DNA from 3 places in the Rahnella sp. JUb53 genome. Region 3 is predicted to be linked to each of the others. Evidence: predicted binding sites of a transcription regulator. Region 3 holds the regulator's gene; each other region holds the start of a gene.

Region 1 (11,122 bases), on a different contig from region 3:
CCGGACGAACAATCTGTACCATCTCGACCTTGTCAAACTGGTGCATACGGATCAGACCACGGGTATCACGACCGTAAGACCCGGCCTCTGAACGGAAGCAAGGCGTGTGCGCCGTCATTTTCAGTGGCAGAGATTCTTCTTCAAGAATTTCATCACGTGTCAGGTTGGTCAGTGGAACTTCAGCTGTCGGGATCAGCGCATAGTTGCTGCTGCCGGCTTCTTCACCGAGCGGTTTAGTATGGAACAGGTCTTCGCCAAATTTCGGCAACTGACCAGTACCGTACAACGTTTCCTGGTTGACCAGATACGGTACGTACGTTTCCAGATAACCGTGCTGTTCGGTGTGCAAGTCCAGCATGAACTGGGACAGTGCGCGATGCATACGGGCGATTTGCCCTTTCATCACTACAAAACGCGCACCGGTCAGCTTAACAGCCGCGGCAAAATCAAGACCACCGGCCATTTCGCCAAGCGACACGTGATCACGGACAGTGAAATCGTACTGACGCGGCGTGCCCCAGCGGCTCACTTCCTGATTGTCGTTTTCGTCTTTACCAGCAGGTACGGAATCATCAGGCAGGTTCGGAATAGCAGAAGCGATATCACGGATATCATTTTGCAATGCTTCCAGTTCCGCCTTCGCGGCATCCAGCTTCTCACCCAGCGTATTCACTTCCAGACGCAAAGGTTCGATGTCTTCGCCACGGGCTTTTGCCTGACCGATAGTTTTCGATCGTGCGTTACGTTCAGCCTGGAGAGTTTCCGTTTCTACCTGCAAGACTTTGCGGCGTTCTTCCTGAGAACGCAGCGTTTCCACATCGAGTTTAAAACCTCTGCGAGCGAGTTTTTCTGCAACTGCGTCTAGCTCATTACGCAGCATATTGGGATCGAGCATGCTAATCCTGTACGTGTCATTATTGAATGTTATTTTGATGATGCACGCTGACTGAAACGGCAGCGTGTCAAAGAGTTATCACGGGTAACCTTACCGCAACGATAAAGTTAGCGGTAGCGTTTTGTCGGGCTATTTTGATCTTGCTCGGCAAGCCATGCCAGCTTTTCGCCGATCTTGCCTTCAAGCCCGCGTGACGTCGGGTAATAATACTGCGTACTGGCCATTTCAGGTGGGAAATAATCTTCGCCAGCCGCGTAGGCGTTGGGTTCATCATGTGCATAACGATACTCCGCACCCAACCCCATTTCTTTCATCAGCTTGGTCGGCGCATTACGCAGATGTTCCGGAACATCGTAATCCGCCATTTCGCGCGCATCGCGCATCGCCGATTTGAACGCGGTATAAACAGCATTACTTTTCGGCGCACACGCCAGATACACAATGGCCTGAGCAATCGCACGCTCACCTTCCGCCGGACCGACGCGGGTGAAACAATCCCAGGCAGAAATGGCGACCTGCATACCGCGCGGATCCGCATTGCCGACATCTTCTGAGGCAATCGCCAGCAAACGGCGCGCCACATACAGCGGATCGCCGCCAGCAGTGATGATTCTGGCATACCAGTAAAGTGCGGCATCAGGCGAGGAGCCACGGACTGATTTATGCAACGCAGAGATTAAATCGTAAAAACGATCGCCTTTATTATCGAAACGCGCACTGCGCTCACCGGCTATTTCCGTGAGCAATTCTGGCGTTAACGTCCGGTAACCTTTGACGTCAATTTCGGCCATATCGGCCATCATCTCAATACTATTCAAAGCACGGCGCGCGTCACCATTTACCAGTTCCGAAAGCATACGGCGGGTTTCCGGCGGGACACGGATTTTTTCATTGGCATAACCGCGCTCAGCGTTGGTCAGTGCCTGATCGATCACTTTCTCAATATCTTCCGCTGTCAGTGATTTGAGCAGATAAACACGTGCGCGGGAAAGCAATGCGGAATTGAGTTCGAACGAAGGGTTTTCAGTCGTCGCACCAATGAACGTTATGGTGCCGTCTTCTATGTGCGGCAGGAAAGCATCCTGCTGACTTTTGTTGAAACGATGGACCTCATCAACGAACAAGATCGTACGACGCCCGGCATCACGATTCTGTCGGGCACGTTCAATCGCTTCACGGATATCTTTCACGCCTGATGTGACCGCCGAAATACGCTCAACATCGGCATTAGCATAGCGGCCAATCAGTTCTGCCAGCGTCGTTTTCCCGGTACCCGGCGGCCCCCACAAAATCATCGAATGCAGCTGCCCTGCTTCAATCGCCCGCGGCAGAGGTTTGCCCGGCGCTAACAGATGCTGCTGCCCGATATATTCTGCAAGGGTTACGGGCCGCATACGGGCGGCCAGTGGCTGGAATTCGTTTTGGGAAAAATCGAGTGACAGATTACTCAAACTAACCTCACTGACGCTGGTCATCCACCGTCACACCCTTAGGTGGAGTAAATTTAAATTTAGCATCATCTACAGCCGCATTTTGCTCGCCCTTCAGGGTATAAGCACTTTTTTGGCCGTCCTGCTCAACCGCAGTAAAACTTTTGATGGTGCCGGTCGGCGTGACTGTGATTGCGAATTGCTTCAGATTGCCGGTAGAAGCTTTTGGCGTTAATTCAAAATCATCGCCTTTCTGCTTCACGTTGTATTTAGCCCAGTCGCTGCTGTCGTTACGGGTGATCAGCATGAACGGCGTATTGCCGGTCGCGTTTTTCAGCCAGGTCGCCGTGACCTGCTCAACGAACGGGTTGTAGAACCACAGGGTTTTGCCGTCAGAAACCAGAATGCTTTCATCTGGCGTCGTCATATGCCAGTTAAACAGGTTCGGACGTTTGACCCAAAGCTGACCTTCGCCCTGCTGGACGGCGGCACCATCATCGCTGGTGACAGTCTGAGTGAAGCTGGCGTGGAAAGTATTGAGTTTGCCCAGACGGGATTTGAGATCACTGCTTGCGTCCGCTAATACGGAAGCGGAGGTAAATGCGGTCAGTAAACACCCTACCATTAACAATTTTTTCATTCTTATACTTACCTCAGAAATCCATAAACTTCAGACGATGCCTTTTACACAGGCAAAAGACGTATGGTGCGAACTCTATCCGAGGCAGCGCTCCGGTGGTAGCTCAATCATCTGAAAAACATGTGTTTTACGCATCTTTGCAAATATCCTTCATCATTCGAACTGCCTCTGCGTTGGCTGCCTTCTATCACCCCAGTCACTTAGTAAGTTAAGCTCCCGGGGTTAGGTCAGTTGCCGCCTTGAACCAGCCCGAATGACTTTGGATATTAATTTTGGAAGGATTTACTCATGCGATGGCGGTGCCAGTACTTCACGGTTGCCGTTATGGCCCGGCGTACTGACAATGCCCTGCGCTTCCATTTGTTCAACGATACGTGCCGCGCGGTTGTAACCGATACGGAACTGACGCTGAACGCCTGAAATTGATGCACGACGTTTGTCGACGACAAATGCCACAGCCTGATCAAACAGAGCATCAAGCTCTTCATCACCGTCCAGACCTAAACCGCCACCTTCACCATCGTCACCACCGGAAACAATGCTTTCGATGTATTTCGGACGACCGCGGGCTTTCCAGTCCTGAACTACCGCATGAACTTCCTGGTCACGGACGAACGCACCGTGAACACGCACCGGAATCGAGGAGTTTGGCGCCATGTACAACATGTCACCCATCCCTAACAGTGATTCAGCACCGCCCTGATCCAGAATGGTACGGGAGTCGATTTTACTCGACACCGTAAAGGCGATACGGGTAGGGATGTTCGCTTTAATCAGACCGGTAATCACATCGACAGAAGGTCGCTGCGTAGCCAGAACCAGGTGAATACCTGCGGCACGTGCTTTCTGGGCCAGACGTGCGATCAGCTCTTCTACCTTTTTACCGACGGTCATCATCAGATCGGCAAACTCATCGACCATCACCACGATAAACGGTTCTTTTTGCAGGTATGGCGGCTCAGCAGCCATGCCATCACCCGGCTTCCAGAATGGATCAGGAATTGGACGTCCCATCGCTTCCGCTTCCAGAATTCGTTCGTTATAGCCCGCAAGGTTACGTACACCCAGCGCCGACATCAGTTTATAGCGACGTTCCATCTCGCCGACACACCAGCGCAACGCATTGGCTGCATCTTTCATATCGGTGACGACTTCAGTCAGCAAATGCGGAATGCCTTCATATACCGACAACTCGAGCATTTTCGGGTCGATCATAATGAAGCGCACATCTTCCGGTTTGGATTTGTAAAGCATACTCAGGATCATAGCGTTAACGCCGACAGACTTACCGGAACCGGTCGTACCAGCCACCAGCAAGTGAGGCATTTTCGCCAAATCGGCGATAACCGGCTCACCCGAAATATCTTTACCCAGCACAATCGTCAGCGGAGACGTACTTTCTTTAAATTTCGCACAGTCCAGCACTTCCCGCAGATACACGGTCTGACGTTTCTTGTTTGGCAATTCCAGGCCGACATAAGGCTTGCCGGGAATAACTTCCACGACACGCACCGCAACGGCAGACAATGAACGTGCAAGGTCACGCGAAAGGTTAGAAATACGCGCGGCTTTAACGCCCGGCGCCAGATCCAGTTCGAAACGTGTAATGACCGGACCCGGTAATTTGCCGACGACGTCTGCTTTGATGCGGTAATCATTCAGGCGGGCTTCGATAAGGTTACCCATCTGTTCCAGCGCGAACTCGTCCACAGGTTCCGCTTCCGCCGGAGGCGATGTCAGCAAATCCAGTGATGGCAGCGGCGTAGTCGGTTTCACCAGCGGCTGTTCATTACGCATCAGGAACGGGTGGATCAGGCTGTCCATGTCAGGCTGCGCCGATGGCGATGACTGACGTGGCGCTTCATACTCCTGCGCATGTTGCACCGGTTCCGAAGCCGCAGCGCGCTGATAAGGTTGCTGAGCAAACGCTGCAGGTTGCGGTTCTTCTTCCGCTTGGGCTGACAACGTGAACAATGGCTCAGAAGGCGTATCGTCCACCAGATCCGCCATTGGCGAGAAGCTGAAAGCATCGTGCTGGCTGAGTTTCATCGCGGCAGCAGCAAAATCATCGGCAGGAGAATGGGAAATTTCTGCCTGATTATTTTGCGAATGATGATGCTGAACCAGACCGCTTTGTGGCTCGACTTCTTGCTGATAACGAGCCTGCTCGCGCGCAGCGAAGGCATTGCGTAGTTCAGCTTCCTGCAAGGCGGCTTCAGCATCCGGTTCATTTTCAGTCACCGCATCGCCGTAACGCTCTTGCTGCTGTTCGGCAAACGCCTGCTGCAATGCGGCTTCCTGCCTGGCTTCCTCGTCGGCCTGAGCCAGAGGATCGTTATGCCAGGTTTCCTGTCCGGCATTTTGCTGGGCCGCAGCTTGCGCGTTTTCCTGTTGTTCGGCCATACGCTGAGACGGCAATTTAATGCCGTACGACGCCAGCTCGCGACGCGTTGGAATACGCACCGGATTTGGACGCGGCAATTCTGGGCCAAACCCTTTTTTCACCTGCGGATTTTCATCACTTACAGCGCTGAAAGCAGGCATAAAGGTATTAGTTGCAGAAGATGCTGCAGACTGTCCTGCCTGAGCCAGCCCCGTAGCAAGTGCAGCCGTAGCAGCGACGCTGGCGGCCTGCGCGGCATCGGGTACCGGCGAACTGAAATCAAACGGTGAACGGCTGGGTTCAACGGCTGTTTGCCAGTTCCCGAGACTCGGGCCATCTTCCTGATTGCGCTCAACCGGCGCAGGAGAAGGTGATTGCTGTACCGGCTGCGGATGGCGCGGCACCGGCGTTTCTTCCGGGATTTCGAAATTATAGAGCGGCGGCGCCGTTGAAACCGGCGTAGACGGATAGGGTGAAATCTCAGCCACCGGCGGTTCTGCAGCATAAGGATCAGCTGCTGGCGCTGGTGTCACGACCGAAACCGGTTCAGCAACTGCCGCGGTTGTTTCAGGAACAGCAGAAGAAACAGGAGCAGAAGCTGTTGGTGCTGGTGCTGGTGCTGGTGCTGGTGCTGGTGCTGCTTGATGCTCATTAACTGAAGGCGCAGAGAACAGCACGTCATCGTCATCGGGTTCCGCAGTCGCTGCGGCAGCCGCAGGGATCGCCGCTGCACCTGCGACGACAGGAGCAACTTTAGCTACCGGTTTGGCTTCGTCGTCTTCCAGTAACGGATCGTCGTGCTCGTCGTAGTCATAATCATCGTCACGACGGGAACGGTTGGTCACGATATTGGTGACACCGAGCACGGCACCGCCAATTTTCTCGGCAATGGTCAGCCATGACCAGCCGGTAAACAGTGTCAGTCCGGCTGCCCACACACATAACAACACCAGCGTCGCGCCAACATTGTTGAAATACGGCGTCATCGCTGTACTCAACAAACTGCCGATGACACCACCGGAAGCGAAGTAGTAAAGGTCATCGATATTGACTGATGCCAGACCACAAGACGTGACAATAAGCGCCAGCGTCCCGATAAGGCGCAGCGAAAGGGCAAAATAATCGACGAAATCCTGTTTATCCCGCTGACGAAACGCCGCCCAGCAGAGGCACAGAATAATAGGGGGAATAGCGTAACCAAATACGCCAAAGATGAAGAACAGCGTGTCAGCCATCCAGGCTCCCACACCACCGCCCCAGTTGTGAATTGGCCCATGCCATGCGGTCTGAGACCAGCTTGGATCAGAGGGGTTAAAACTCACCAATGCTGCCATTAAATAAGCAGCAAAAATCGCTACCACCACCAGCAAAGCCTCCAGAAGACGGCGACCATTGCTCAGCTTTTTAAGGGTAACTTCTTTATCTTCTGTATATTCCTGGCTCAAGAAAGGCTCTCCAGGTTCCTGTGAACTGAGAAAAAGCAACAGCGCCGAGAGTCCCCGGCGCCATAGCTGTATAGATACACAGGAGTGTAGCTAAAATTACAAGGTTTTGCACCTGAACAATTACCGGGTTTTGATGACCAGGCGATTTGTCTGTTTTACTTCTTCCATGACCACATAGGTTCGGGTGTCGTTAACACCTGGAAGACGAAGTAATGTCTCACCTAACAGTTTACGGTAGGCGGACATGTCAGGTACGCGGGTTTTCAACAAATAGTCGAAGTCCCCTGAAACCAAGTGACACTCCTGAATATCTTCGAGTTTTTGTACTGCCGCATTAAATTGCTCAAACACATCCGGCGCGCCACGGTTGAGGGTAATCTCAACAAACACCAGCAACGAGGCATCCAGATAATGCGGGTTTAGCAATGCGGTATAACCATTGATGAAGCCCTGACGTTCCAGACGACGAACGCGCTCCAGACATGGAGTTGGAGATAATCCCACACGTTTGGAAAGCTCGACGTTTGAAATCCGGCCATCCTTTTGCAATTCATTGAGGATGTTACGGTCAATACGGTCGAGATCTTTTCCCGGACGTTTTTTGTTGTCTACCATTATTATTGTCTCTCTGCTGTCCTTCCCTGCACCTGCCATACCCCAGCCAACTTCAATGTCTAAGGGTTGTCCCAAGCGAAGACCCGATTATTAAGGTTTACGCATCCAAAAGCCGCGTTGATCCCCTGTCAAAAGGAACACGACCGTAAAACGGATACTCAAAAGAAATAACCCTGCGAAATTAATAGATTGCATACAGCCAACCTGATTCACTAAACCCTGCTGCAACAAAAACGCCAAAAAGCAAGACCAGAACGGGTCCGGTAGCAGCCAATTGCATAAATTCAAGTCACAGACAGGCAGTTAATTTCTTCTTCCCCTGATGTTTTCGCAAATGCACAGCGGATTGTCAAAGTAAAAGAAGCAAAATCAGAAGAACGTGCCAACCTGAAAAGCTGATCCCCCCTTTTTAGCTGTCTTTTCTCTTTGAACAATAACAACTCAATGCGCGAAATAATTCAGCCAAATCCCCACAACCTGCCGTGAATTGTGACTAAAAGACCGCACTCTGTTAAACAACATTCACAGCCGCTGACATCACCGCCGTTGTTTTTCACGCTGTTCATCAAACAGTTAAGTGTCTGATAATCAGCAAAGGAAACCTTTTTACCCGTGTTTCACTGTAAAAACTATCAGACAAATCGTTAACAACATCTGAGTTTGCTTTTTTTACTGCGCCGTTTTCCCTACAATCGGTCTATCGCTTGTCGCTACCGCGGAGATGAATTACGCATGAGTACGGTTAAACACAGTAAATTATTGATTTTAGGTTCTGGTCCTGCGGGTTATACCGCAGCAGTTTATGCAGCACGCGCCAACCTTAATCCGGTTTTGATTACCGGTGTTGAAAAAGGCGGTCAGCTGACCACAACCACAGAAGTCGAAAACTGGCCGGGCGATCCTGAAGGTCTGACCGGTCCGGGTCTGATGGAACGTATGCATGAACATGCGACCAAATTTAATACCGAGATTATTTTCGACCACATTAACAAAGTCGATTTGCAGAACCGTCCGTTCCGTCTCACCGGCGACAGCGGCGAATACACCTGTGACGCGCTGATCATCGCCACCGGCGCATCCGCACGTTACATCGGTCTGCCTTCTGAAGAAGCGTTCAAAGGTCGCGGCGTTTCTGCCTGCGCCACCTGTGATGGTTTCTTCTACCGTAATCAAAAAGTCGCAGTGGTTGGTGGCGGGAATACCGCAGTCGAAGAAGCGCTTTATCTGGCGAACATTGCCTCTGAAGTACACCTGATCCACCGTCGCGACAGTTTCCGTGCTGAAAAAATTCTGGTAGACCGTCTGAATGACAAAGTGGCCAGCGGTAATATTGTTCTGCACACCCACAAAACCCTGAATGAAGTGGTCGGCGATCAGATGGGTGTTACCGGCGCGAGCTTGCTCGACGTGCGCACTGACGAGAAATCTCAGGTGGATGTTGCCGGTGTATTCATCGCTATCGGTCACAGCCCGAACACCGGCATTTTCGAAGGCCAGCTGGAACTGAAAGACGGCTACATCAAGGTGCAGTCCGGTTCACACGGCAATGCGACACAAACCAGCATTCCGGGTGTTTTCGCCGCAGGCGATGTCATGGACCATATTTACCGTCAGGCGATCACGTCCGCCGGTACCGGTTGTATGGCCGCGCTGGATGCCGAGCGCTATCTGGACGGTTTATCGCAAGCACCGGATTTGTAAGCATCTCCCCTTCTGTTTGCCCTTAAAAAGAGGCGGCGTAATTGCCGCCTTTTTCATATTTTCAGTTTGCGGTCCGAGCATGTAACATAAGCGCCCTCCCATCCGGATTGCTGCACAGACTGAAGCCTGATGAATAAAACACGACAACAAGAACTTACCCGCTGGTTAAAACAACAAAGCTCCCGCGCCAAAGGCTGGATCCGTCTGTCTATGATGCTGGGTCTGCTTTCTGGTTTACTGATCCTCGCACAGGCCTGGCTGATGGCCGGATTACTGCACAGCCTGATCATCGAGCACACTCCGCGTGATGCGCTGCTGCAAAGTTTCCTGTTAATGGCACTGACCTTTGTGTTGCGTGCCGTCGTGACCTGGCTACGTGAACAGGTGGGCTTTATCTGCGGACGCGTTATCCGCCAGGAAATGCGCAAACTGGTGCTGGATCGTCTGGAAAAACTGGGGCCTGCATGGATCCAGGGCAAACCAGCCGGCAGCTGGGCCAGCATCATTCTTGAACAAATCGAAGATATGCAGGATTACTATTCCCGCTATCTGCCACAAATTGCTCTTGCCGGTATTATTCCACTGCTGATTTTAGTCAGTGTCTTCCCGATTAACTGGGCCGCAGGGCTGATCCTGCTGGTTACCGCACCGCTGATCCCGCTGTTTATGGCGCTGGTCGGAATGGGTGCGGCAGATGCTAACCGCCGCAACTTTGTCGCGCTGGCGCGTCTTAGCGGAAACTTCCTCGACAGTCTGCGCGGTCTGGATACACTTCGCCTGTTCCACCGCGGCACGGCAGAAATCGACCAGATCAAACGCTCAACGGAACACTTTCGCGCCCGCACAATGGACGTTCTGCGTCTGGCCTTTTTATCTTCCGCAGTCCTGGAATTCTTCGCTTCCATCTCCATTGCGGTTGTCGCGGTGTACTTCGGTTTCTCTTATCTGGGCGAACTGAACTTTGGCAGCTACGGCACGCCTGTGACCCTTTTCGCCGGTTTTCTGGTGCTGATACTTGCCCCGGAGTTTTTCCAGCCTCTGCGTGATCTGGGCGCGTTTTATCACGCCAAAGCGCAGGCCGTCGGCGCAGCAGAAAGTCTGGTGACGTTCCTGAGTGCTGAAAGTGCCGATATGGGTGACGGTGACCAGAATTTCCCGGCCGGTAAAACGGTGGAACTGGAAGCCCGCGATCTGATTATTCAGTCGCCACAGGGTAAAACGCTGGCCGGTCCGCTGACCTTCAGTATTCCGGCAGGACAACGTATCGCCATCGTCGGCCTGAGCGGTGCGGGTAAAAGTTCATTGCTAAACGCCCTGCTCGGCTTCCTGCCTTATCAGGGTTCAATTACCGTCAGCGGTATGGAACTGAAATCATTACGCAACGATGAATGGCGTAAACAGCTGAGCTGGGTCGGCCAGAACCCACATCTGCCCGAACAAACCCTGCGTGCCAACATTCTGCTCAATCAGCCGGATGTCAGCGATGAACAGCTTCAGTCTGCCATCGACCGTGCGTATGTGAGTGAATTCCTGCCGCTGTTACCGCAGGGACTGGAAACCGAACTGGGCGACAGCGCGGCGCGTTTATCCATCGGTCAGGCGCAGCGCGTGGCCGTAGCCCGCGCCCTGCTCTCGCCGTGCAGTTTATTACTGCTTGATGAACCCACCGCCAGCCTCGACGCACACAGCGAAAAACGGGTAATGAGCGCGCTGAACGACGCGTCTAAAGCACAAACCTCCCTGCTGGTGACGCATCAGCTGGAAGACACCCGGGACTACGACGAAATCTGGGTGATGGATAAAGGCCTGATCGCTGAGCGTGGCACATTTGCGCAACTGGTGGCTCAGAACGGATTATTCACCAGCCTGCTTTCCCAGCGGAATAAGGAGCTGTAATCATGAAAACTCTTCTGCCTTATCTCGCGCTGTATCGCCGTCACTGGTTCCGCCTGTCTCTGGGCATCATTCTGGCTATCGTCACTTTACTGGCGAGCATCGGGCTGCTGACGCTTT
Region 2 (11,122 bases), on a different contig from region 3:
AGAAGCTGCGCATATTGTTACTGCCGACATGGCCGATATGTCCGAAGAGTGCACGGTCGAAATCAACCAGATCGTTTTTCTCAGCCGCCGCCATTTCACGCAGAACATAAGGATGGCAGCGGATCGCGCCCTGACCGAAGATGATCATGCTGCGGGTCAGAATGTTGGCACCTTCCACGGTAATCGCAATTGGCGCGCCCTGATAAGAACGGGCCACAAAGTTGCTGGTGCCGAGCATAATGCCTTTACCGCCGGTGATATCCATCGCATCCATCACGGCGCGCTGGCCGCGGTGAGTACAGTGGTATTTCACGATAGCCGACAGCACCGCCGGTTTTTCGCCGAGCATAATGCCGTTGGTAATCAGGGTTGCAGCGGCGTCCATCACATAAGCGTTACCGGCAATGCGTGCCAGCGGTTCTTCGATGCCTTCCATTTTGCCGATAGGCAGTTTGAACTGACGGCGGATATAGGCATATGCGCCAGTCGCCAGCGCCAGAGATTTCAGGCTACCCGTGGAGTTAGACGGCAGGGTAATACCACGACCCACAGACAGACATTCCACCAGCATACGCCAGCCCTGACCGGCCATTTTCGGGCCGCCAATGATGTAGTCGATCGGCACGAAAATATCGTGGCCGCGCGTCGGACCGTTCTGGAACGGCACGTTCAGCGGGAAGTGACGATGGCCAATTTCGACACCGGCGGTGTCGGTTGGGATCAGCGCACAGGTAATGCCCAGTTCGGTTTCGCTGCCGAGCAGATGATCGGGATCTCTCAGTTTAAACGCCAGACCCAGCACGGTGGCGATAGGGGCCAGCGTGATGTAGCGTTTGTTCCACGTCAGACGCATACCGAGGACTTCTTTCCCCTGCCACTGGCCTTTACAGACGATACCGAAATCCGGAATAGCACCGGCATCAGAACCCGCTTCCGGGCTGGTCAGGGCGAAACAAGGGATTTCAAGACCTTCGGCCAGACGCGGCAGATAGTGATCTTTCTGCTCCTGTGTGCCGTAATGTTGCAACAATTCACCCGGGCCGAGGGAGTTCGGCACACCGACGGTGATCGCCAGAATACCGGATACACCGGCCAGTTTTTGCAACACACGTGCCTGAGCGTAAGCGGAGAATTCCAGGCCGCCGTATTCTTTCTTAATGATCATCGCGAAGAAGCGATGTTCTTTCAGATACGCCCACAGTTCCGGCGGCAAATCTGCCAGTTCATGGGTTATCTGGAAATCATTCGCCATGCGACAGGCTTCTTCAACCGGCCCGTCAATAAAGCGCTGCTCTTCTTCGGTCAGTTGCTGTTCAGGGTAATCCTGCAATTTTTTCCAGTCAGGCTTACCGCCAAACAGATCGCCTTCCCACCAGGTCGTCCCGGCTTCAATGGCTTCTTTTTCCGTGCGTGACATGGCCGGCATCACTTTACGGAAGGTACGCAGGGCAGGGGCTGAGAACAATGAACGACGCAGGGCAGGAATATTGAACGGCAGCAAAATGATCGCCAGCGGCACCAGAAGCCATAACGTCCACAAATTAATGGCACCCATGGCAGCGGTAAACGCCAGTAAAATCAGGCTGCTAAGGGCAAGATTGACCTTGTGGTAGAACAACACACCAAGGATCACGACAAATGCAACAATGCTAAGAACCATCATAGTAAAGCTCCTGAGTAGTAGGAGGTCTGACCTGTTGTAGGGATACAATGGTTTTAGTTCATGCTCATTTCTTTATCAATGTGTTTACATACTAATTACAACACAGCTCACAAACCGGCCGCACGAAGCGTCAAAAATAGAAACTATCGGAATCATTACCGCTTCATTGCTTCTCGCTGTTTCGGCTTTCCGTTAAACTGCACAGCGGAACGTTTTATTGCTATCGGCCGTGCGTAAACCGGCTGCAAATGGACATAAAAGAGGCTGCTATGTACCAGGATATTATCCGTACTGAACTGAACGAAGCTGCTGAGACGCTGAATAAATTCATCAGCGATCCGGCAAATATTGAGTCTATTCAACGTGCAGCAGTGCTGCTGGCAGATTCATTCAAAGCGGGTGGGAAAGTGATTTCCTGCGGCAACGGCGGTTCACATTGTGACGCCATGCATTTCGCGGAAGAGCTGACAGGCCGTTATCGTGAAAACCGTCCGGGCTATCCGGCGATTGCCATTTCTGATGTCAGCCACATCTCCTGCGTCGGCAACGATTTCGGTTACGAATACATTTTCTCCCGTTATCTGGAAGCCGTTGGCCAGAAAGGTGACGTTCTGCTGGGGATCTCCACTTCCGGCAATTCTGGTAACGTGATCAAAGCTATCGAAGCTGCCCGCGCTAAAGGCATGAAAGTCATTACCCTGACCGGTAAAGATGGCGGCAAAATGGACGGCTCAGCCGACGTGGAAATCCGCGTTCCGCACTTTGGTTTCGCTGACCGCGTGCAGGAAATCCACATTAAAGTGATTCATATCCTGATTCTCTTAATCGAAAAAGAGATGGTCAAGGCATAAGATTTTTGCCGTAAAGGAGGCAGGTGATGTGCGAATTGCTCGGGATGAGCGCTAACGTCCCTACTGATATTTGTTTCAGTTTCAGTGGATTAGTGCAGCGCGGTGGCGGGACTGGTCCGCATAAAGACGGCTGGGGCATTACCTTTTATGAAAGCAATGGCTGTCGTACTTTTAAAGATCCGACGCCAAGTTTTAATTCGCCCATTGCCCGCCTTGTTCAGGAATACCCGATCAAATCCTGCGCGGTGATTTCTCATATTCGTCAGGCAAACCGTGGCGAAGTGGCGCTGGAAAATACCCATCCGTTCACCCGCGAACTGTGGGGACGCAACTGGACTTACGCGCACAACGGCCAGCTTCGCGGTTACCGCCAGCTGGATACCGGCACGCTGCGCCCTGTCGGTCAGACAGACAGTGAGTACGCTTTTTGCTGGTTGCTGCATAAACTCACCCAACGTTATCCGCGCCGCCCTGCAAGCTGGCCGCCGGTGTTTCGCTATATCGCGTCGCTGGCTGATGAGTTACGGCAGAAAGGGGTGTTTAACATGTTGCTGTCGGACGGCAATTTCGTGATGGCATACTGCTCGACGAATTTGCACTGGATCACGCGGCGGGCGCCTTTCGGAAAGGCAACGTTGTTGGATCAGGATGTGGAAATTGATTTTCAGCAGCAGACGACACCGAATGATGTCGTCACCGTGATTGCCACGCAACCGCTGACCGCAAACGAAACCTGGAACAAGATTGCCCCAGGTGAGTTCGCGTTATTTCATCGGGGCGAACGCCAGCTGTGAGGACAGCGGGGTGTTAGACAACGGCTGCAGCACTTCATATTTACCGTCAGTAACCACAACATTCGGTGGCTGATGGTGTTTCTCAAAGTACGCATATCCCGGCTGCAACTGGCTCCAGAAGCTGTAGTAGCTTGAGTTTTTGTGTGCTTTCATGTTGGCATCGGTCATTTTGAACGGATAAATGCTGATCTGCAGATTACGTTGCCCGAACTGGAATGCCGCCTGCACATAGGTAAAGATTTCGTCCATGTAGCCGTCGGTCATGGCGTAGCAACCGATAGACTTACAGTTTCCGTGGATCATCAGATACTTACCCGAATAGCCCTGCGAGATGTCGTAAGCATTGGGGAAACCGATGTTGATGGCGCGATAAAAGCGGCTGTCGGGTTTCAGGTGGTGAATATCCACGTTGTAGAAACCTTCCGGGCTTTTGAAATCACCTTCGCGACGTTTATTTCCCAAACCGCCGGAAAAATCGCAGATGCCGTAACTGCCGATCAGACGAAATTCGCCGTCGAGCTGGGCAAACAATTCGAGTTTACGTTCTTGTTTGAAGATCTGGATATAAACCGGAGCGCCTAACAATTGCTTTTTAAGCGTCGCGTTGACCGGGACAGCATCGCTGGCCACGGCGTAATTTGCTGTAAATAAAGGCAAACTGAGGAGCATCGCAAGAAACAGCGCGATTCTGATCATTCTAAATCCTGCTTGGTAATAATGTCGATTATTTTGTCTACAGCGGAACTGCCTGTAAGACCGCCACTGATTTTCTTCTTATGTACTGCCTGTCTGAAACGATGCCATATTAATACTGATTAATTTTTTAGCAATCACCAAATAATGAATAATGAATTTCCCAATCGGAAATTTATTACCTTGCCATGAATGGTGATTAATTAAGCGAAATTAACCAACATTTTCTGTGTTGGAAATCTCCACACTCAACTGTATACTTATACAGTCATTGGGGGGGAGGGCTATGCGTAAAATCATTCATGTGGATATGGACTGCTTTTTCGCGGCCGTCGAGATGCGCGACGATCCTTCCCTGCGCGATATTCCAATCGCTATCGGCGGCAGTCGTGACCGCCGTGGCGTCATCAGTACCGCCAATTATCCTGCCCGCAAATTTGGTGTACACAGCGCAATGCCTACCGGCATGGCCCTGAAACTGTGCCCGCATCTGAAAGTCATTCCCGGCAGAATGGACGCCTATAAAGAAGCGTCAAACCACATTCGTGAAATCTTCGCGCGTTATACGCCATTGATTGAACCGTTGTCACTCGATGAAGCTTATCTGGATGTTTCCGACGCCACCCAATGCAATGGTTCCGCCACGCTTATCGCCGCTGAAATTCGTCAGGCCATTTTCGATGAAATCAATCTGACGGCTTCTGCGGGCATTGCGCCGATAAAATTTCTGGCAAAAATCGCCTCAGACCTGAATAAACCCAACGGCCAGTTTGTGATTACGCCCGATAAAGTGGACGCGTTTTTACAAGATTTGCCGCTGAGTAAAATCCCCGGCGTCGGCAAAGTCACCGCCCAGCGGTTGCAGGAGCAGGGGTTGATCACCTGCGGTGATGTACAGCGTTACGATTTGGCGAAACTGCTCAAACGCTTTGGCAAGTTTGGACGCGTGTTGTGGGAACGCTGTCAGGGGATTGATGAGCGCGAGATTTCCCCCGAGCGGTTGCGTAAATCCGTCGGTGTGGAACGTACGCTGGCCGAAGATATTCACAGCTGGGAAGAGTGCGTGGCGCTGATCGAACGTTTGTATCCCGAACTGCAAACGCGCTTAAGCCGCGTCAGCCCGGATCTGCGCATTGCGAGACAGGGTGTAAAACTCAAATTTCATGATTTCCAGCAGACCACGCAGGAGCACGTGTGGCCGGTGCTGAATAAAGAAGATTTACTGAAAGTCGCGCGTGATGCCTGGGAACAGCGGCGTGGCGGAAGAGGGGTCAGGCTGGTGGGGTTACATGTGACGTTGCAAGATCCCCAAATCGAGCGGCAGCTATTGTTAGATTTAAACTCCTCCCCCTGCGAAGGGGGAGGCTGGGAGGGGGTTTAGCGGGCAAAATCAATGCCTGAGAAAACTTCAATCAACTAATTTTGCTTTAATACCCCACCCCAACCCTCCCCTTCGCAGGGGAGGGAGCAAAAATTAACCGCGTTCAGGGATCGCTTTCAGCAGGGCCGTCAGCAGTTTCCAGTACAGCTCGACGCTGGCAATTTCAACCTGCTCATCCGGCGAGTGCGGGCCGGTGATGGTTGGCCCGATGGAAACCATGTCCATGTCCGGATACGGTTTTTTGAACAGACCGCATTCCAGACCGGCGTGGATCACCATGATGTTCGGGGTTTTATTGAACAGCGTCTGGTAAGTTTCACGCACCAGCGTCATCACCGGTGAACTTGGCTCAGGTTTCCAGCCAGGGTAGCTGCCTTTTGCCAGACTTTTCGCGCCAGCCAGTTCACTCAGTGAGTTGAGCATGCTGACCACATATTCTTTGCCGCTGTCGATAAGAGAACGGATCAGGCTGTTGATCGCTACTTCGTCATCTTTCATGGTGACAACACCGACGTTCAGCGAGGTTTCTACCACGCCTTTCACGTCATCACTCATGCGGATCACGCCGTTTGGCGTCGCGTTCAGCAGGGCAAGGAATTTACCCTGAGTTTCTGCGGTCAGCGCTTTCGCGTTGCTTTCAGCCGCTTCTGCCACCAGAGCAATTTTCTTCTCTACCGCTGACAGTTCGAACTGAATGGTCGCCAGGAATTCCTGTGCTGCCGCTTTCAGTGCGTCTGCTTTATCCGCAGCAACGGCCAGAGTTGCAATCGCTTCACGCGGGATGGCGTTACGCAGTGTGCCGCCGGTGAAATCCAGCAAACGCAGGCCCAGTGTATCGGCGTTGTCTGCCAGGAAACGCGCCAGCAGTTTGCTTGCGTTACCCAGTCCTAAATGGATATCAGCGCCGGAGTGGCCGCCTTTCAGTCCCTTCAGGGTCAGCTTCAGCGTGGTGAAACCGGCCGGAACTGCTTCACGGCTCAGTGGCAGTGTGGCGGTAAAATCAATGCCGCCGGCGCAACCCATGTAGATTTCGCCTTCGGTTTCGGAATCGGTGTTGATCAGGATTTCAGACTGTAACCAGTCTGGTTGCAGGCCGAATGCGCCTGCCATGCCGGTTTCTTCGGTCATGGTCAGCAGCACTTCCAGCGGACCGTGCTCTACGCTGTCATCAGCCAGAACCGCCAGCGCGGACGCCATGCCGATGCCATTGTCAGAACCCAGCGTGGTGCCGCGGGCTTTTACCCAACCGTCTTCGATGAACGGCTGGATCGGATCTTTAGTGAAATCATGAACGGTATCGTTGTTTTTCTGCGGCACCATATCGAGGTGCGCCTGCAGGGCAACGGCTTTGCGGTTTTCCATGCCTTTCGTGGCCGGTTTACGCAGCAAAATGTTGCCGACTTCATCACGCTCAGCGTGGATACCCTTTTCCTGTGCCCATTCAACGATGTGTTTTGCCAGTTCTTCTTCATGATAAGAAGGGTGCGGAATTGAACAGATTTTGGCAAAAATATCCCACAACGGTTGTGGCGAAAGCTGAGACAGTTCAGACACTATAAGTCTCCTGTAACAGTCAGCTCATTCAGGCTCCGTTTGCAGGGGAACTGATTGAGATGCTGTAGGTTTAAGGTTAAGTAATCCCCGCCAGACTGTGTGGCGAGTGGCCTGACAGAATATCACTTAATCTTAACCTGTGCGCGGGGACGGGGAGAAATTCCGGGTTTTTTGGGGCGCTTTGACCAGATAATCGCTGGTTTTTGTGAGACGGACTCACTATAATCTCGCGCAACCTTTTTTCCCCCCATTATTTATTTAGAAGCCGTTAATTCACTGGCTGGGACACCTTTATGAGCGAAAAATACGTTGTAACCTGGGACATGCTGCAAATCCACGCCCGCACCATGGCTAAACGCCTGCTGCCGGCAGAACAATGGAAAGGCATTATTGCCGTCAGCCGTGGCGGTCTGGTCCCTGCAGCGTTGCTGGCTCGCGAGCTGTGCATCCGCCATGTCGATACCGTGTGTATCTCCAGCTATGACCATGATAATCAGCGCGAAATGCAAGTGCTGAAACGCGCAGAAGGCGACGGTGAAGGCTTCATCGTGATCGACGATCTGGTTGATACCGGCGGCACCGCGAAAGCGATCCGCGAAATGTACCCGAAAGCACATTTCATCACCATCTTCGCGAAACCTGCTGGCGCACCGCTGGTCGATGATTACGTCATCGACATTCCGCAGAACACCTGGATCGAACAGCCGTGGGATATGGGGGTCGTATTCGTCCCCCCTCTGGTAGGAAAATAATCCTCCACTGTTAATATTCCTCTAATTTAACGCCTGGCTTATTGCCGGGCGTTTTGCTTTTGTTGACTTGAAATCCTTTCCGCTTGACCTCACCCCTCACTTGTCGCAACGTGGTCGGGTTATAATCCCGTCCAGAAATGATCGCCTGCGGGCGACCTGCTGCTTGCTAACGGAGGATCTTGCATCATGGCTCCAGCCAACCTTACGGAAAAACTGTTTAAACCTTCCTTTAAATATCCGGAAACTTCGACGCTGGTTCGTCGCGTTCATCATCATAATACGCACCCGCCGATGCACACTGCGCTGGAAGGCGACACGGTAAATTGCTGGTACAGAACCATTAACCGCCTGATGTGGATGTGGCGGGGTGTCGATCCTTTAGAAGTCGAAGAAGTGCTGTCGCGGATTGCAGTTTCCAAAGCCGAGCACAGCGATCCGCTGTTGCTGGACACCGTCATTGGCTACCGTAACGGCAACTGGGTTTACGAATGGTCAAATCAGGCGATGGCGTGGCAGCAAAAAGCCGCAGAAGAAAAAGATCCGAACCTGGCCAGCGAATACTGGCTGAAGGCGGCGAACCTTTACAGCATCGCCGGTTATCCGCATCTGAAAGGCGATACGCTGGCAGAGCAGTCAGAAGTACTGGCCAATAAAGCCTTTGAGAAATCGTCAGAACATTCGCCGTATTCTCTCAAAGAGATCGAATTCAAAATTCCGGGCGGCGCGCCGATCACCGGTTTCCTGCACCTGCCGAATGAAGGCAAAGCGCCGTTCCCGACTGTTTTGGTGTGCGGCGGTCTGGATACCTTGCAAAGTGACCATCAGCGTCTGTTCCGTTCTTATCTGGCGCCGATGGGCATTGCGATGCTGACCATCGACATGCCGTCGATCGGGTTCTCGTCGAAGTGGAAACTCACCCAGGACACCAGCTTCCTGCATCAGCAGGTATTGCACCAGCTTGCCGATGTGGCGTGGGTCGATGCCAGCCGTGTCAGCCTGCTCGGTTATCGTTTTGGCGCGAACGTCGCTGTGCGTCTGGCCTATCTCGAACCGCGCCGTGTGTGTGCCGTTGCCACATTAGGCGCGCTGGTGCATTCATTGCTGAGCGATCCGAAATGTCAGGAACAGGTTCCCGATATGTATATGGATGTGCTGGCGAGCCGGCTGGGGATGTCGAGCGCGTCGGATTCGGCGCTCAAGACCGAACTTAATCGATATTCTCTGAAAATGCAGGGGCTGCTGGGGCGCAGAACGCCGACGCCAATGCTGGCCGCGTACTGGGAAAACGACATCTTCAGTCCGAAGGCGGAAGCCAGATTGATTGCGGATTCTTCATCTGAAGGCAAGCTATTACCGATTCAGAACGAGCCGCTTTATGAGCATTTTGACAAGGCTTTGCATGAGATTTGTGAGTGGTTGCAAAAGCATATGCGTTAACTTAATGGTTGCTAATTCCTAACGTTTTGCTAAAAAGGATCGTCTTTCTATGGAGGTTGTACTATGACGTTACCAAGCGGTCATCCTAAAAGCAGGCTAATGAAACGTTTCGGTACGCTGGGACCGTACATCAGAGAAGGAAAATGCGAGAACGACCGCTTTTTCTTTGACTGCTTAGCTGTCTGTGTGAACGTGAAGCCCGCGCCGGAAAAGCGTGAGTTCTGGGGCTGGTGGATTGAGTTGCAGGCTGAAGCCGAACGTTTTACCTATGTTTATCACTTCGGTTTGTTCGATAAAGACGGCATCTGGAAAGCGCAAAACATTAAAGATGCTGAAGTGCGTGAGAAGCTTGAGACGACATTGAAAGGGTTCCACAAGAATCTCAACAAGATGATTGAAGAGATGTCCCTCAAACTGGAACCTGCTGATGATTTCAGCGAAGAACCCGTAAAGCTCTCCGCCTGACTTTCTGTACTACCCATTCCCATACTGAATGCTGCTATTATAGCGTTATGCCGGTTGGCATAACGCTTCTCCCCTGTTAAAAAAGACACAGAAGCACTTCTTATTCACACTAATGGAACGATTATGAGTGGTAGCCAGACACTGGTTGTAAAACTGGGCACCAGCGTGCTCACTGGCGGTTCACGCCGCCTCAACCGTGCTCACATTGTTGAGCTTGTCCGCCAGTGCGCGCAGCAACATGCGGCAGGGCATCGGATTGTGATTGTGACGTCGGGCGCCATTGCTGCCGGGCGTGAACATCTTGGCTACCCCGAACTCCCCGCCACCATTGCTTCCAAACAACTGCTGGCTGCCGTCGGGCAAAGCCGTTTGATCCAGCTGTGGGAGCAATTGTTCTCTATTTATGGCATCCACATTGGTCAGATGCTGCTGACGCGTGCCGACATGGAAGACCGCGAGCGGTTCCTCAACGCCCGCGACACGATGCATGCGCTGCTTGATAACCATATCGTGCCGGTGATTAACGAAAACGATGCAGTGGCGACGGCTGAGATCAAAGTCGGTGATAACGACAATCTTTCCGCGCTGGCCGCTATTCTGGCCGGGGCCGATAAATTGCTGCTGCTGACCGATCAGCGTGGTCTGTTTACCGCCGATCCGCGCACCAATCCGCAGGCCGAGCTTATCCGTGAAGTCATGACGATTGATGACGAACTGCGCGGTGTGGCGGGTGACAGCGTTTCCGGGCTGGGTACCGGTGGCATGGCGACCAAATTGCAGGCGGCGGATGTCGCGTGCCGTGCGGGCGTCGATACCATTATTGCCGCAGGCAACCTGCCGGGTGTGATTGGTGATGTGATTAATGGCGTGTCCGTCGGCACACGTTTCCACGCGATGGAAACCCCGCTGGAGAACCGTAAACGCTGGATCTTCGGCGCACCGCCAGCCGGTGAAATCACCATCGACGACGGCGCGGTTTCCGCCATGATGGAGCGCGGCAGTTCACTGCTGCCAAAAGGTATCCGCGAAGTGAAAGGCGATTTCTCGCGTGGCGAAGTGATCCGCATCCGCAATCTGAACGGACGCGATCTTGCGCACGGTGTCAGCCGCTATAACAGCGATGCGATGCGCATGATTGCCGGTCATCACTCTCAGCAGATCAGCGAAATTCTCGGTTACGAATACGGCCCGGTTGCCGTGCATCGTGACGACATGATTGTCAGTTAAGGAGCCACAGATGCTTAACGAGATGGGCAAGGCCGCGAAAGCCGCGTCCTGGCAGCTCTCCACCCTCAGCACCGCGCAGAAAAATCGTGCGCTGATGCTGATGGCCGACATGCTTGAGGCCAACAGCCAGAGCATTATTCTTGCCAACGAACTCGACATGTCCGCCGCCCGCGAAAGCGGCATGAGCGAAGCCTTATTAGACCGGCTGCTGCTGACGCCCGCGCGTTTATCGGCCATTGCCAGCGACGTGCGCGATGTCTGCCGCCTGAGCGATCCGGTCGGGCAGGTGATTGATGGTTCACAGC
Region 3 (11,122 bases):
AACCGCAGCAACACGCCAATCGTCGTGGACGGCAAGGATGTGATGCCGGAAGTGAATGCGGTTCTGGCGAAAATCAAAGGCTTCACCGAACGCGTAATCGGCGGCGAGTGGAAAGGTTATACCGGTAAGGCCATCACTGACGTGGTGAACATCGGTATCGGCGGTTCAGACCTCGGTCCGTTCATGGTCACCGAAGCGCTGCGTCCGTACAAAAACCACCTGAATATGCATTTCGTCTCCAACGTGGATGGCACGCATATAGCCGAAACGCTGAAAGACTTGTCACCGGAAACCACGCTGTTCCTGGTCGCATCAAAAACCTTCACTACCCAGGAAACCATGACCAACGCCCACAGCGCGCGTGACTGGTTCCTGAAAACCGCGGGCGACAACAAACACGTGGCCAAACACTTCGCGGCGCTGTCCACCAACGGTAAAGCGGTGAGCGAGTTTGGTATCGACACCGACAACATGTTCGAATTCTGGGACTGGGTCGGCGGCCGTTACTCACTGTGGTCTGCAATCGGTCTGTCCATCGCCCTGTCTGTTGGTTTCGATAACTTCGAACAACTGCTGAGCGGTGCTCACGCGATGGATAATCACTTCGCCAATACCCCGGCGGAGAAAAACCTGCCAGTTCTGCTGGCGCTGATCGGTATCTGGTACAACGATTTCTACGGCACCGAAACCGAAGCGATTCTGCCATACGACCAGTACATGCACCGTTTTGCTGCTTACTTCCAGCAAGGCAACATGGAATCCAACGGTAAGTTCGTTGACCGTAACGGCAACCCGGTAGATTACCAGACGGGCCCGATCATCTGGGGCGAACCAGGCACCAACGGGCAGCACGCGTTCTATCAGCTGATCCACCAGGGAACCAAAATCATCCCTTGTGACTTCATCGCGCCGGCCATCAGCCATAACCCGCTGAGCGATCACCACGCGAAACTGCTGTCTAATTTCTTCGCCCAGACAGAAGCGCTGGCGTTCGGTAAATCTCTGGATGTCGTCGAGAAAGAATTCGCCGATCAGGGTAAAAAACCGGAAGACGTTAAACACGTTGCACCGTTCAAAGTGTTCGAAGGTAACCGTCCGACCAACTCTATCCTGCTGCGTGAAATCACGCCTTACAGCCTGGGTGCGTTGATCGCGATGTACGAGCATAAAATCTTTACTCAGGGCGTTATCCTGAATATCTACACCTTCGACCAATGGGGCGTAGAACTGGGCAAACAGCTGGCAAACCGTATCCTGCCAGAGCTGGAAGACGACAAAGATGTTACCGGTCACGACAGCTCGACTAACGGTTTGATTAACCGCTTTAAAAACTGGCGCTAATCCCTCGTCATCCTTCGCGCTGACCCGGCGTTGGCTGCTTTCACGAATCTCGGTCACATACTTGCGTATGCTCCCGGGAGTTCACTCAGTTGCCGCCTGGATGCAGCACGAATGATTTAGAGGGACGGGCCAAAATATTTCTAAATAAAAGGGTTAGCCTTCACCGGCTGACCCTTTTTTAATGCTCGTTTTCTGGTGCGGACTCTGTGGTATTCTGCGGGTATTCATAACAAAAGTGGGATGTAGATCACATGGCAGGATCAAAACGCGCAATGATGATATCCGTCATTATGCAGCGAATCTTGAACGTTTTCTTATTGGGACTGGCCGCGATCCTGATGATTTTTATCGGGCGCGAAACATATCATCTGGCGATGGTGTTGTTCGTGAATAACGACCAGTCTTCGTCGTATTTACTGATAGAGGGGATTGTCATTTACTTCCTCTATTTCGAGTTTATTGCACTGATTATCAAATACTTTTCCTCGGGCTATCACTTCCCGTTGCGCTATTTTATTTACATCGGTATCACCGCGATTATCCGTCTGATTATCGTCGACCATAAAAGTCCTTATGACACGCTGGTTTACGCCTGTGCGATCCTCGTGCTGGTCGTGACGCTGTTCCTGGCTAACGGCGAACGTTTGCGCCGCGAATAAAACAGGCCATTACTGACCCGCATTCATGCGCTAGAATGCGGGGCAGATAATTCATTGGAGGTATGAATACCTTCATTACGGAGCCGTTGATGTCTGATTCCCATTCCCCCGAACAATCCCCGATCCACTGGTTTGACGATCCCTCGCAGGTGCCTGCAGATGTCGCCGACTGGCTGATGGAAATGGGATCCATGACCCGCCGGTTTGAAAAGCAGGGTGTTACCGTCACCGTGAAGCCGCAAAACGAATGTTTTGTCAGCCGCGAGGAACTGGGTGAAAGCGAAGCACAGCAGTTGCCGGAAAGTGCCCGTTACTGGATCCGCGAAATTGTGCTGTTTGGCGATGCCGAACCCTGGCTGTTGGGCCGCACGGTCATTCCTGAAGAAACGCTGACCGGGCCAGACCTGGCGCTGGTCGATTTAGGTACGGTGCCGCTCGGACGCTATCTGTTTAGCGGCAACAACCTGACCCGTGATTACATTCATTTAGGGCAATTGCAGAGTGAACAGGGTGATTTATGGGCGCGTCGTTCCCGCCTGCGGCTTTCAGACAAACCGCTGCTGCTGACGGAAATTTTCCTGCCGGACTCGCCGGTGCATCGCCCCGAGGGTAAAGTGAGCAAGGCATGAGCCAGACTAATCAACAAGGAGAACAGAGAGTGTCAGGAAGTATGACTCAGGGCACATGGCGTGATTACTGCCGCCTGATGCGTATTGATAAACCTATCGGCTCGCTGTTGCTGCTGTGGCCAACATTATGGGCATTGTGGGTGGCCGGTGGCGGAATGCCATCTGCTAAGATTTTGCTGGTGTTCGTGCTGGGCGTTTTCTTTATGCGTGCAGCCGGTTGCGTGGTGAACGACTACGCAGACCGTAAATTTGACGGTCATGTAAAACGGACCGCGAACCGTCCGCTGCCAAGCGGTTCGATCACCGGTAAGCAGGCGAAAATGCTTTTTGTCGGGCTGGTGCTGGTGTCCTTTCTGCTGGTTCTCCTGCTCAACCGCATGACCATTTTGCTGTCTCTGGCCGGGCTGGCGCTGGCATGGATTTATCCGTTTATGAAGCGGATCAGCCATCTGCCGCAGGTCGTTTTGGGCGCGGCGTTTGGCTGGGCAATTCCGATGGCGTACGCGGCGGTAAGCGAAAGCGTACCGCTCAGCTGCTGGCTGATGTTTGCCGCCAATATCTGCTGGACGGTGGCTTACGATACGCAATATGCCATGGTGGATCGCGATGATGATTTGAAAATCGGCGTGAAGTCGACAGCGATTTTGTTTGGTCGTTTTGACACGCTGATTATCGGCCTGCTGCAACTTGCCACACTGGTTCTGATGGGATTTGTGGGACATCTTTCACAACTTGGCGCGCCGTTCTACTGGTCGCTGCTGCTGGCCGCTGCGCTGTTTATGCATCAGCAAAAGCTGATCGCTAAACGAGAACGCGATGCCTGTTTCCTGGCTTTCCGTCAGAACAACTATGTCGGACTGGTGCTGTTCCTCGGCATTCTGATGAGCTTATCAGCGTTCAGTTTCTAAGATTTCCAGACCTTAGACGGCATCCATAAAAAACGCCCGGACTCTGTAAAAAGTCCGGGCGTTTTGTTTTACCAGCCAGCAGGCGTGCGCTAATACCGGTTAATGATCGGTATCGCGCACATCCATTTTCGGCTCAGCCGGTGGCTCTGTCGGTTGCGGCAGCTCAGATGGCATTCCCGCACTCTCGATCGTCAGCTTGATATCCGGCGTCATCAGATCACTGAGCATGATGTAAATCTCACGCGTTTGTTCCTGAATCGCATCACCGGTGTCACTGATATAACCCTCAGCGCGCAGTGTGCCGACCAGCGTTGAGAACACCGCTTTGTCGAAGAATTCAGGTGCATTGATACCGTGTAATACGGACAAACGCTGCGCCATAATCCGGCTCTCTTTCTCCAGCGCACCGCGGTTGATGCTCGGATTATTGGTGAGCAGCGAGAAAGTAATGGCATAGCGTTGCAGCGTTTCACGCACACCTGCGGCCAGCAGTTGCAGGGTACGGATACGTGCCGGGTTCAGCGTCAGTTCATCGTCTTCCAGATGAATGATTTGCTGACGTGCCAGTTCCAGCGTCAGAACATCCAGCACCTGCGGCAGCTCTGACTTATCGAAATGCATAAACAGTTCTGCTTTGAGCATCGGGTAAATCAGTTCCACCTGACGCAGTAATTCTGCGCGGGTGACCTGACGGTGATGCATCACGATGCTTGAAATCAGCGACGGCAACACCAGCATATGGTGGATATTGTTGCGGTAATACGTCATCAGAACAGCCTGCTCGCGCGGCAGAACGATGATGTCACCGATGTTGTCTTTCTCGACCTGGAACTTGTTCATGTTCAGCGCGTGATCGAGCAGCTGATCGGCGGTCAGATCAGGCACCGTCGAATCCGCGTTATACGGCACGTTACGAAGCAATTGCAAATAGCAGTCGATTTGTTCGGTCAGCTGTTCACGGGTCAGCGAGCGCTGACGGGATGCCAGCAGCGCGGTACAACACAGGTTCATGGCGTTAGCCGCGGCTGAGTTGTTAATACGCACCATAATCTGCTCTGCCAGATCCTGCACCGTTGGCGTCAGCCAGCTCGGACGCTGCGCTTCGATTGGGTCGATCGCTTCACGCCAGGTAGGTACGTTCTGGTTCAGGTAAGTAGTCAGATGCAGTGGCTCGCCGAAATTCACATAACCCTGACCGAGGTTGCGCAGCTTGCGCAGCCCGTTCAGCATCTGCGTCAGGCTTTCTTTCTCTTTGGTCGCACCGCGTAATTCTTTGGCGTACGTGCCCACTTCCATCACGTGCTCATAACCGATGTAAATCGGCACTAACGTAATCGGACGTGAACCGCCGCGCAGCATGGCCTGAATGGTCATCGCCAGCGTACCGGTTTTCGGTTCCAGCAGACGTCCGGTTCGTGAACGGCCACCTTCCACAAAGTATTCGACCGAATAACCGCGGCTGAACAACTCGCCCAGATATTCGCGGAAAACAGTGGAATAAAGCTTGTTGCCCTTAAAGGTACGACGGATGAAGAACGCACCCAGACGACGGAAAATCGGGCCAGCCGGCCAGAAATTCAGGTTGATACCGGCAGCGATATGCGGCGGCACCAGCCCCTGGTGATAGAGCACGTAAGACAGCAGCAGGTAATCCATATGGCTGCGGTGGCAGGGCACATACACAATTTCCTGACCATCAAGCGCCAGCTGACGGACACGTTCAGCATTGTTGACGTTGATGCCTTTATACAAGCGGTTCCACGTCCAGCTCAGCACGCGGTCTGACAGACGCACGGCCTCATAAGAGAAGTTCGCCGCGATTTCTTCCATCAGCGCGATAGCATTCTGCTGGGCTTTTTCGTGGGAAATTTTCTTGCTGCGGGCTTCGTCTTCGATCGCTTTTTCGATGGCTTTGGAAGCCAGCAATTTATTGAATAAATCCTGACGAGCCGGAAGACGCGGGCCGACCGCTGCCAGACGCTGGCGGGAGAAATGCATACGCGCCACGCGTGCCAGTTTCTGAGCGATGGTTTTGTCGGTGCCGTGCTCTGTCGCCATATAGCGCAGGGAAACGGTATTGGAGAAACGGACAAAACTGTCACGTCCGAGCCACAGCACGGCAAAGAATTTCTGGATGCCATTCAGTACGCGCAGATGCGGCGTATCATCCTGACCTTCACGGCCCGGCGCACGGCCAAACATCACGGAAACCGGCAGCATTTGAATGTCTAAATCCGGATTGTTGCGGTGCAAATCCAGATAGTCGTGGAACAGCTTTACGGATTCCTGCTTCGGCGTGTAATACGAGAACACGCGCGGGCCTTCAGCAATGAAAACATGGCTTGGCAGCAGCGTTCCGTCGATTTCCAGCGGAATAAGGGGATCGGGCAGATTCTCTGCCAGACATTGCGCACGCAACGTCAGCAAGTCTGCTTTGGAGTTGTAAGGCAATACGTACAAAATCGGGCGCGTCGGGTCCAAATGCAACTCGGTAACCGGATCTGAAGGTATGACCTTGCTCTTTACCAGCAATGAGAGTGGTAAATTCAATAATGTGTAATAAAGTCTACGCCAACCTGACATAAAAACGTGAAGCCTCTTGTTAGCCATTTCGCCGCAAGGATACCAGAAAGATCCGTGGAGATCTGTGGTCATATAAAAGCTAAAATACGGCACACTTTTAAGGACAACCCTTCAAGGATCAGTACCCGAAATGGCGAACCAAGTCACTGGATTTACCCGAATTTATAAAGCGGCCGGATATTCCTGGAAAGGATTGAAAGCCGCATGGCAGAACGAAGCGGCTTTTCGCCAGGAAGCCAGCGTGGCTATCCCGTTAATTTTGTTATCTTTCTGGCTCGATGTCAGCACGGTTGAACGCATTTTGCTTGTAAGCTCCGTGATGCTGGTCTGCGTCACCGAGTTGCTCAACAGTGCGGTGGAATGCGCGATTGACCGTATCGGCCCTGAGTTTCACGTGCTCTCAGGGCGGGCAAAAGATATCGGTTCTGCTGCCGTACTTCTGACCATCATATTGGCGATTTTTGTCTGGGTCAGTATCTTTTGGCCGCGATGGTTCTGATCTGGAATCTGTATTCCAGGAATCACCGTTATGCCCTGTTTTTATTCAATCTTAGGTTTTCATTGACCGTTTAGCTGTATATACTCACAGCAAGACTGTATAAACAACCAGGGGGCGGAATGAAAGCTTTAACGACCAGACAACAAGAGGTCTACGACCTTATTCGCGATCATATCTCCACCACCGGTATGCCACCGACTCGCGCAGAGATTGCATCGCGTCTGGGTTTCCGTTCTCCCAATGCGGCGGAAGAACACCTGAAAGCGCTGGCACGTAAAGGCGTTATCGAGATTGTCTCCGGTGCATCTCGTGGTATCCGTCTGCTGATGGAAGAAGAAGAAGGTTTACCGCTGATCGGCCGCGTTGCCGCCGGTGAGCCGCTGCTGGCACAGCAACATATCGAAGGGCATTATCAGGTTGATCCGGCGATGTTCAAGCCGAGCGCCGATTTCCTGCTGCGCGTCAGCGGGATGTCGATGCGTGACATTGGTATCCTCGACGGCGATTTGCTGGCCGTGCATAAAACGCAGGACGTGCGTAACGGCCAGGTTGTCGTGGCGCGTATCGATGATGAAGTCACCGTGAAACGCCTGAAAAAGCAGGGCAGCGTGGTGCAGTTATTGCCTGAGAACAGCGAATTCCAGCCGATCGTGGTGGATTTACGCGAACAGAATTTCAGCATTGAAGGGCTAGCCGTAGGCGTCATCCGTAACGGCAACTGGATCTGACCTTCGTACTTCGAGCTGCAGACGCGTTGGCTGCGTGCGTTTACCCGAATCACTGACTCATGTCAGCTCATCGGGATTCTCTTACTTGCCGCCTTCCTGCAACTCGAATTACTCGGTCAGAAATTGCTGAGTCAGAAATTGCTGTGTCAGATAGAGAAGACTAAAACTAATTGAATATGGATGGCGGCCGCCTCTGGCATCCATGTGAATTCAAAGAGAAATGCGTTTCTCTCATCATCGCCCCTTTCGGGGCGATGTCATTTTAGGCATAACCTGAACCTCCGGCATGAGATTCTCTATGCAACATCATTCCCTGCGACAATCATTCAAAAATACCTTTCTAAGCCCCGCGGATAAAGCACTCTGGACCCTGGCGTTACCGATGATTTTTTCCAATATCACGGTGCCTCTTCTTGGTCTGGTCGATACCGCAGTGATCGGTCATCTCGACAGTGCCGATTATCTCGGTGGTGTGGCGGTTGGTTCGATGGTCACGACTTTCCTCTTCATGATGCTGCTGTTTCTGCGCATGAGCACCACCGGCATGACCGCACAGGCGCTGGGCGCAAAAGACAATCAGTTGCTGGCACGTGCTTTTGTGCAGCCCTTTTTGCTGGCGGTGCTGGCCGGTGTCGTCATTCTGTTATTTCGCCATCCGCTGATGGAGCTGGCGTTTCATGTCGTGGGTGGCAGTCAGTCGGTGCTGGAACAGGCGAGGCTGTTTATCGAAATCCGCTGGTACAGTGCGCCTGCTTCTCTGGCGAATCTGGTGATCCTCGGCTGGTTGCTGGGGATCCAGTATATTCGCGGGCCGGTGATTTTGCTGATCGCGGGAAATCTGCTGAATATTATCCTGGATATCTGGCTGGTAATGGGGCTGGGGCTGAACGTACGTGGTGCGGCGATGGCAACTGCCAGTGCAGAGTATTTCACGTTGTTCATCGGGCTGTATTTTGTCTGGCGTGTCATGAAACGACGCGGTATCACCGGTTCAGAAATCACCAGTGCGTGGCGCGGTAATTTGCGCCGTCTTCTCGGACTTAACCGCGACATCATGCTGCGCTCATTGCTGTTGCAGCTATGCTTTGCCTCACTGACCATCCTGGGTGCGCGGCTGGGCAGCCACATTGTGGCGGTCAACGCTGTTCTGATGAACCTGCTGACCTTTACCGCATTTGCACTCGACGGCTTTGCGTATGCCATTGAAGCCCATTCCGGTGAGGCATTCGGTGCGCGCAATCGCGAAAAACTGCTCAACGTGTGGCATGCCGCGTGCCGTCAGGCCGGACTGGTGGCGCTGGCTTTTGCGCTAATTTATGCCGTAGCCGGCGGGGCGATTATAAATGCGCTCACCTCACTCCCCGAATTGCGTGAACTGGCGGATCATTACCTCGGCTGGCAAATTGTATTGCCGCTGGTGGCGGTCTGGTGTTATCTGCTCGATGGGATGTTTATCGGTGCCACACGCGGGCGGGATATGCGTAACAGCATGGTGGTTGCAGCGCTCGGATACGGGCTGACGCTTCTGACCTTACCAGTGCTGGGAAACCATGCGTTATGGCTGGCGCTGACCGTCTTCCTCGGCTTGCGCGGGATTGCACTGGGCTGGATATGGCGTCGTTACTGGCAGCGCGATACCTGGTTTTCTTCTCCCGGACACTGAATTGGCAGTGTTTTATCAAAGAGATAAATGTTCTTTTGCCGTTATTTCCTGCTTTGGAATAATCCTAATAATGGTTTTTATCCCTGTTCGGGGAGGATTAATCCAGATTCTCTACTAACCTTAGAAGTGTTAAGGACGAGCTGCAGGAACAAAACGCAGCTCCATAAACCCAAGGTAACAGGAGATATTTTATGAATAAGGACCAAGCCGACGGTAACTGGAAACAGTTCAAAGGGAAAGTGAAAGAAAAATGGGGCAAACTGACCGATGACGACCTGACAGTGGTTGAAGGTAAACGTGATCAGTTGGTTGGTAAGATTCAGGAGCGTTACGGCTATCAGAAAGATCAGGCCGAGAAAGAGCTCAAGGAATGGGAAACCAGCAACAAATATCACTGGTAATACGCGACTCCCCCTCGCGTGTCAGTGACGTATCCTGAGATTTAGCTGCTCCTACCCGGAACGCTTCAGGATACGGGTACACGGATGTACCCAACTTTATGTCTTCACTTCTTGGCTTTTGCACATACTTGCTTCAGTAAATCCCCGCACAAACACCAAAATCCCTTAGCGTTTTTTCACCACAATACTGTGGTCATGATCGCAGTGCTCATGGCTGTCACAGGTTTCCACGACCTTACATTCCCCGCATAAACCGTGGGCTTCCACGACAGAATGGCGAAGCTCAAAGCCGGATTCCGTTGCCAGTTTCGCCAGACGTTCTTCAATACCGTCAGTGGTTTTTTCCGTCACCAGCCCGCAGCGGTCGCAGATGAACAGCGCAGACGTGTGGCTCGGCTCTTCAAAATGATGGCAAAGCACGTAGCTGTTAGCCGATTCAACCCGGTGGATAAAGCCTTGTTCAAGCAGAAAATCCAGCGCGCGGTAAACGGTTGGCGGTTTTGCTTGTGGCTCGCTGACACGCAGCAGATCCAGCAAATCATAGGCGCTGATGGCACCGGGTTGTTGCGCCATCAGGCGCAGTACTTCCAGCCGCTGCGGCGTAAGACGAACATTGCGCTGCTGGCAAAGTTCTTCAGCTTGCGAAAGTAATTTTTCCGGATTATTCAGGGTCATAGCAACGTTCTCTGAGCGCAGATTGGGATCGACAGGCCACAACATGCGACCATTGTTGATTTTATCATGCTTAGGCTAAAACGACGAATTATGCGCCATTCATTAAGATGTATTGCGGCGACGTTATTTCTCTGCACGATGGCGCAGGATGCCGAATCTTTGTTCTGTGGTATAATCACCGATTAACTTCTCTCTGGCGTTGCGTCAGAGAGAGCGCCACGAACCCCTTCAGCGAATGTCAGGCCGATGTCAGAAACTCAACACGCAATGCCCCAGACCACTCCGTTTTCCGCTCAGCGTTTTTCCGTTGCGCCGATGCTCGACTGGACCGATCGCCACTGTCGCCATTTTCACCGGCTGATGACCGGCCAGACGTTGTTGTACACCGAAATGGTGACTACCGGTGCCATTATTCATGGTAAAGGGGATTATCTCGGGTTTGGCGACGCTGAACATCCGGTGTCATTGCAGCTTGGCGGTAGCAATCCTGCCGATCTGGCACATTGCGCTAAACTGGCAGAAGAACGCGGTTATGACGAAATTAACCTCAACGTCGGTTGCCCGTCGGATCGCGTGCAGAACGGCATGTTTGGTGCCTGTCTGATGGGGCAGGCGTCGCTGGTAGCGGACTGTATCAAAGCCATGCGCGATGTGGTTTCAATTCCGGTGACGGTCAAAACCCGTATCGGTATTGACGATCAGGACAGCTACGAATTTTTGTGCGATTTCATCCGTCAGGTGTCTGAAAACGGCGGCTGCGATACCTTTATTATCCATGCGCGTAAAGCCTGGCTTTCCGGTCTCAGCCCGAAAGAAAACCGTGAAATCCCGCCGCTCGATTACCCGCGTGTGTATCAGCTTAAGCGTGATTTCCCGCAGCTGACGATGGCGATTAACGGCGGCATTAAAACGCTCGAAGAAGCCAAAACGCATCTGCAATTTATGGATGGCGTGATGGTCGGTCGCGAGGCTTACCAGAATCCGGGCATGTTGCTGAACGTCGATCGCGAGCTGTTTGGCTCCGACGCGCCGCTGA

Evidence for each region. The regulator LexA, encoded in region 3, represses DNA repair genes until DNA is damaged. The targets are predictions, from matches to a motif close to TNCTGTATGTACATACAGNA.
Region 1: EC840_RS11430 (DNA translocase FtsK 4TM domain-containing protein) is a predicted target of LexA. The motif match lies at 6,858-6,877, and genes of this name have one in related genera.
Region 2: dinB (DNA polymerase IV) is a predicted target of LexA. The motif match lies at 4,252-4,271, and genes of this name have one in related genera.

What each region holds. Positions count from the first base shown of each region.
Region 1 is NZ_SLYT01000004.1:181,434-192,555, forward strand. Features, by position in the region: gene serS (serine--tRNA ligase) at 1-895, opposite strand, end outside; gene EC840_RS11420 (replication-associated recombination protein A) at 1,003-2,346, opposite strand; gene lolA (outer membrane lipoprotein chaperone LolA) at 2,354-2,965, opposite strand; gene EC840_RS11430 (DNA translocase FtsK 4TM domain-containing protein) at 3,248-6,793, opposite strand; gene lrp (leucine-responsive transcriptional regulator Lrp) at 6,914-7,408, opposite strand; gene trxB (thioredoxin-disulfide reductase) at 8,141-9,109, shown strand; gene cydD (cysteine/glutathione ABC transporter permease/ATP-binding protein CydD) at 9,239-11,005, shown strand; gene cydC (cysteine/glutathione ABC transporter ATP-binding protein/permease CydC) at 11,008-11,122, shown strand, end outside.
Region 2 is NZ_SLYT01000010.1:116,083-127,204, reverse strand. Features, by position in the region: gene fadE (acyl-CoA dehydrogenase FadE) at 1-1,663, opposite strand, end outside; gene lpcA (D-sedoheptulose 7-phosphate isomerase) at 1,933-2,514, shown strand; gene EC840_RS20625 (class II glutamine amidotransferase) at 2,541-3,308, shown strand; gene dpaA (peptidoglycan meso-diaminopimelic acid protein amidase) at 3,279-4,004, opposite strand; gene dinB (DNA polymerase IV) at 4,288-5,382, shown strand; gene pepD (beta-Ala-His dipeptidase) at 5,476-6,936, opposite strand; gene gpt (xanthine phosphoribosyltransferase) at 7,230-7,688, shown strand; gene frsA (esterase FrsA) at 7,875-9,125, shown strand; gene crl (sigma factor-binding protein Crl) at 9,189-9,590, shown strand; gene proB (glutamate 5-kinase) at 9,714-10,817, shown strand; gene proA (glutamate-5-semialdehyde dehydrogenase) at 10,828-11,122, shown strand, end outside.
Region 3 is NZ_SLYT01000007.1:22,604-33,725, forward strand. Features, by position in the region: gene pgi (glucose-6-phosphate isomerase) at 1-1,341, shown strand, start outside; gene psiE (phosphate-starvation-inducible protein PsiE) at 1,593-2,000, shown strand; gene ubiC (chorismate lyase) at 2,090-2,629, shown strand; gene ubiA (4-hydroxybenzoate octaprenyltransferase) at 2,671-3,537, shown strand; gene plsB (glycerol-3-phosphate 1-O-acyltransferase PlsB) at 3,637-6,120, opposite strand; gene EC840_RS16635 (diacylglycerol kinase) at 6,251-6,619, shown strand; gene lexA (transcriptional repressor LexA) at 6,739-7,347, shown strand; gene dinF (MATE family efflux transporter DinF) at 7,646-9,010, shown strand; gene EC840_RS16650 (CsbD family protein) at 9,202-9,411, shown strand; gene zur (zinc uptake transcriptional repressor Zur) at 9,577-10,086, opposite strand; gene dusA (tRNA dihydrouridine(20/20a) synthase DusA) at 10,354-11,122, shown strand, end outside.